Regions from separate parts of the Herbaspirillum sp. BH-1 genome, predicted to be linked through region 2. Evidence: predicted binding sites of a transcription regulator. Region 2 holds the regulator's gene; the other holds the start of a gene.
What was found. The regulator sigma-54, encoded in region 2, starts transcription at its own class of promoters, with help from an activator protein. The targets are predictions, from matches to a motif close to TGGCANGNAANCTGCTTT.

Region 1 (2,201 bases), on a different contig from region 2:
TTGGCGGTGAATTCCATCAGCGCGGCCATGTCGGCGAAGCCCATGTCATAGGTGCCCGAGGCCACGCGGTTGACCGCATTGCCCGAGCCATTGCCGGCGTCGATGGTGACATCCAGTTTTTCCTGGGCGAAGTAACCCTTGGACTTGGCCACCAGGAACAGGGCCGACGGACCCTCGAAACGCCAGTCGAGCTGGAACTTGATCCTGGTTTCCTGGGCGGCCGCGAGGGCGCAGCTGGCGCCCAGCAGCAGGCTGATGCCGAATTTGAAGAACTTGCTGGAATGCACGGTGGACTTCCCTTCCTGGTTCGTTTGAATGGCAGATTCCCACCGGCTAAAAGCATTTAATGTGCCAAGCGCCGACCGACCCCGCCGAGTACCCTCACGCTCCCTGCGGCTCGCGGCCGCAAGCGTAATCCGGTCGGCAGGCCGGTCAGCAAGCCGCAGGGCAATGATCGACAGCGCCTGGATTTTTTGTCGACAATCAAAAAATCCATTTGCGACAATTTGGTGCTTGTCTGCACCTTCATAGATAAAAATGCACTAAAAAAAATGCGATGACGGGGCTGGAAGGCTTATCGGCTGCGCCTTTGCCTGTTCCCTGTCGGTTGCGGGAAGAGCGGGTTGATTGTTGACAATCGAAGCGACGGACCCGGGGTGTCGCCCGCGGGCCCTTGGGATTCGGCCCGGACTCGGCTAGGATTGCGCCCCTGCGCGGGCCGATGCCTGTCCTTTCGGGGGAAAGCGACTCGTGTTTTTGACCGCCGCAGACAAGTCAACCGAAGCCCTCGGAAGGGCTGGCACGGGCTTTGCGTAATGGCTGCCGTCGGTGCGGGTGTCGGCAGTGCTGTCAGCAATTTGCCAGGCCTTATTTGACAGGTAAGCACAGCGGAATGGCCGGTTTCATCCGGTGGCGGGGAGAGTGCAGGACGCCACGGGATGAACACGGAGATCCGGTCCAACAGCATTTTTTACAGTAGCAATACAGGGAGAAACTTATGAACAAGGGTATCAAGGGGAAGTACTGGATGATGGCGGCCGTGGTCGCCTCGGCAGCCGGCAGCATGTCGGCGCAGGCCGCCGACTGGGCTGACAACTCGATTGGCTATCGCTACGGCACCCGCTTCGCCGAGCCGTACAACTCGCAGGACATCACCAAGAACATCGTCAACTTCCAGCACGCCAGCGGCTACAAGTACGGTACCAACTTCCTCAACGTCGACCTGCTGATGTCCGACAGCAAGGATGACAATGCGCAGGAAGCCTACATCACCTATCGTCATACCCTCGATTTCAGCAAGATCAGCGGCAAGAACCTGGCCTTCGGCCCGGCACGCAGCGTGGGCCTGACCCTGGGCTTCGACTGGAACACCAAGAACGACAACAGCTATGCCTCCAAGAAGCGCATGCTGGTGGTCGGTCCGACCCTGATGATGGATGTGCCTGGCTTCCTCAACGTGAGCGTGCTGGCACTGTTCGAAAGCAACCAGCCCAAGGGCATCAGCAGCCGCTATACCTACGATACCCACCCGATGCTGAACCTGGCCTGGGGTATCCCGCTGGGTTCGACCGGCCTGGCCTTCGAAGGCTACATGAACTATATCGCCGCCAAGGGCAAGAACGAGTTCGGTGGTTCCACCGGTCCCGAAGTCAACTTCGACGGCCAGATCATGTATGACGTCGGCACCCCGCTGGGCATGGGCAAGAACACCTTCCGCGTCGGTCTGGAATACCAGTACTGGCGCAACAAGTTCGGCAACCCGTCCAACGTCCCGGGCTCGCTGGCCAAGACCCCGATGGTGCGCGCCGAGTACCACTTCTAAGCGGTCCGGTCGCTGCCGCTGCTGGCAGCATCATGGCGATGCCGGATCATTCGATCCGGCATTTTTTGTTGGCGCGCCGCCTGCGTGGCGCGAGCCGGAATTGGCTACACTGTCGGTCCCCGGGTGCATGGATGGCGCGCCCGGAACGGCGGGGCGGCAATCCCGGAAATGGATCACCCCTGGTCGTGATGGGGGAATGATCGGCGGTACTTGAGAGCGGAACATCATGGAAGCATATCTACTCGACTGGCTGAACCTGCTGCTGCGCTGGCTGCACGTGATCACGGCCATTGCCTGGATCGGTTCGTCCTTCTATTTCGTCTGGCTGGACAACAGCCTGGTGGCGCCCACCGATCCCGAGCTGAAGGAAAAAGGCGTC
Region 2 (2,201 bases):
TCAGGATCACGCTGACGTCGATCACGTTGTCGAAATGGCGCTTGATACGGGCCAGCTTGCTTTGCACGTATTCCCGGATGGCGGGGGTCAGTTCGAGGTGGTGTCCACTGATGGTCAGATTCATACAAGACTCCTATCGTGAGGTCACTGGAGGTTCGTGCGATGCATCGTCTACAGCTGCTGTACCACGGGCACGGTCTTCGTGTCGGATGGCATGGGCACCAGGTAGGGATGCTTGCCTGAACACAGCAACGGTACTGCTACAGAAAAACTGAGGAAAGCTCAGAGGGACTTGCGGAGATTGACTGGCGGAATCTTCAACACTTCGCGGTATTTGGCGACTGTGCGTCGCGCGACCACCATGCCTTGTTCTGCCAGCATATCCGCAATCTTGCTATCGGATAATGGGGTCTGCGGGTTTTCGGCTCCTATCAACTGTTTGATCAGCGCCCGTATCGCGGTGGAGGAGGCTTCGCCTCCGGTTTCAGTCGCGACGTGGCTACCGAAGAAGTACTTCAACTCGAACATGCCGTGCGGCGTGAGCATGTATTTCTGAGTTGTCACGCGAGAGATTGTGCTCTCGTGTAGACCCAGTGTATCAGCAATTTCACGCAGCACAAGGGGCCGCATGGCGACTGCGCCATGTGAAAAGAAGTTTCTTTGACGTTCGACAATAGCCTGCGCGACTCGCAAAATTGTATCGAAACGTTGCCGCATGTTCTTGATGAGCCACTTGGCTTCCTGCAACTGGGAAGACAGCGATCCTTCGCCCTTGGCCTGCTTGAGCGCACTCGCATACATCGCATTGACGCGCAGCTTGGGCATGACCTCATGGTTGAGCATGACCTGCCAGCCGTTCTTTGTCTGTTTGACAATCACGTCCGGCACCACGTAGTCCGAAGCATCGCGCGCGAATTCGGCGCCCGGATGCGGACGGCACTGACGGATCACCGTCTGTGCTTCGCGCAGGTCCTCGTCATCGCAATCGAGGGCCTTCTTGATCTTGTTGAAGTCGCGTTGCGCGAACAGCGGCAGGTAATCCTCGACGATCCTCAAGGCCAGCTTGCGGGTGACGAAGGGCACCTTGGGCAGGCGGCGGATCTGCAGTGCCAGACATTCACCGGCACTGCGCGCACCCACCCCGGCCGGGTCCAGGCTCTGCAGCAGCTTCAGCGAGATCGACAGTTCTTCCAGGTCAACGCCCAGCTCTTCCGGCAGGCGCGCGAGGATGTCTTCCAGCGGTTCTTCGAGGTAACCACTTTCGTCCAGCGCATCGGTGAGCAGTTCCAGCAGCGCACGGTCGCGGTGCGTGCGGGCGGTGACCCGGATCTGTTCCAGCAGGTGTTCGCGCAGGGTCAGCTCATGCGCTTCCAGTTGCGGGCGGGCATCGTCATCGTCGGGCGACTTGCCACTGCGCGCCACGTCGTCGAAGCTCCAGTCGGATTCCCCGCTGACGCCGCTCTCGGGGCTGTTGTCCTGGTAGTCGAAACTGGCTTCGCCATCGGTAGCGGCAGGAGCTGCTTCGTTGCCGCTGTCGCCAGCGGGCTCGGCCACTCCGGTGGAGGGCGCCGAAGAGACCGCGCCATCGGCCAATAGGCGCACCGAATTGTCGAGCGCGTCGTCCAGGCGTTCGAGCAGGGGATTGTCGGACAGGATCTGTTCCAGTTCCTGGTGCAGTTCCAGCGTCGACAGTTGCAGCAGCCTGATCGACTGCTGCAGTTGCGGCGTCAATGCGAGGTGCTGCGAGGTACGTAACTGGAGCGACTGTTTCATCTGTCTTTCTGGGAGCGGCGTGGCCCGCTGGTTGCAATACCGTTGTACGGCCGATGGACGGTGGGTGCTACATGCGGAAGTGTTCGCCCAGGTATACCCGGCGCACCGATTCGTTGGCGATGATCTCTTCCGGGTTACCGCTGGCCAGCACCGTGCCCTGGTTGATGATGTAGGCGCGGTCGCAGATACCCAGGGTTTCCCGCACGTTGTGGTCGGTGATGAGCACGCCGATGCCGCGTTCCTTGAGGAAGCGCACGATGCGCTGGATTTCGATCACTGCAATCGGGTCGATACCGGCAAACGGTTCGTCCAGCAGCACGAAGCGCGGATCGGTGGCCAGTGCGCGGGCGATTTCCACGCGGCGGCGTTCGCCACCGGAGAGCGACAGTGCCTGGCTCTCGCGCAGCTTTTCGATCTGCAGTTCATGC

Region 1: a site for sigma-54 is predicted at 798-815, ahead of HBH1_RS16755 (outer envelope protein). Genes of this name have one in related genera too.

What each region holds. Positions count from the first base shown of each region.
Region 1 is NZ_PKOI01000013.1:8,180-10,380, forward strand. Features, by position in the region: gene HBH1_RS16750 (ABC transporter substrate-binding protein) at 1-287, opposite strand, end outside; gene HBH1_RS16755 (outer envelope protein) at 998-1,822, shown strand; gene HBH1_RS16760 (urate hydroxylase PuuD) at 2,049-2,201, shown strand, end outside.
Region 2 is NZ_PKOI01000011.1:36,982-39,182, reverse strand. Features, by position in the region: gene hpf (ribosome hibernation-promoting factor, HPF/YfiA family) at 1-124, opposite strand, end outside; gene HBH1_RS15325 (RNA polymerase factor sigma-54) at 283-1,773, opposite strand; gene lptB (LPS export ABC transporter ATP-binding protein) at 1,841-2,201, opposite strand, start outside.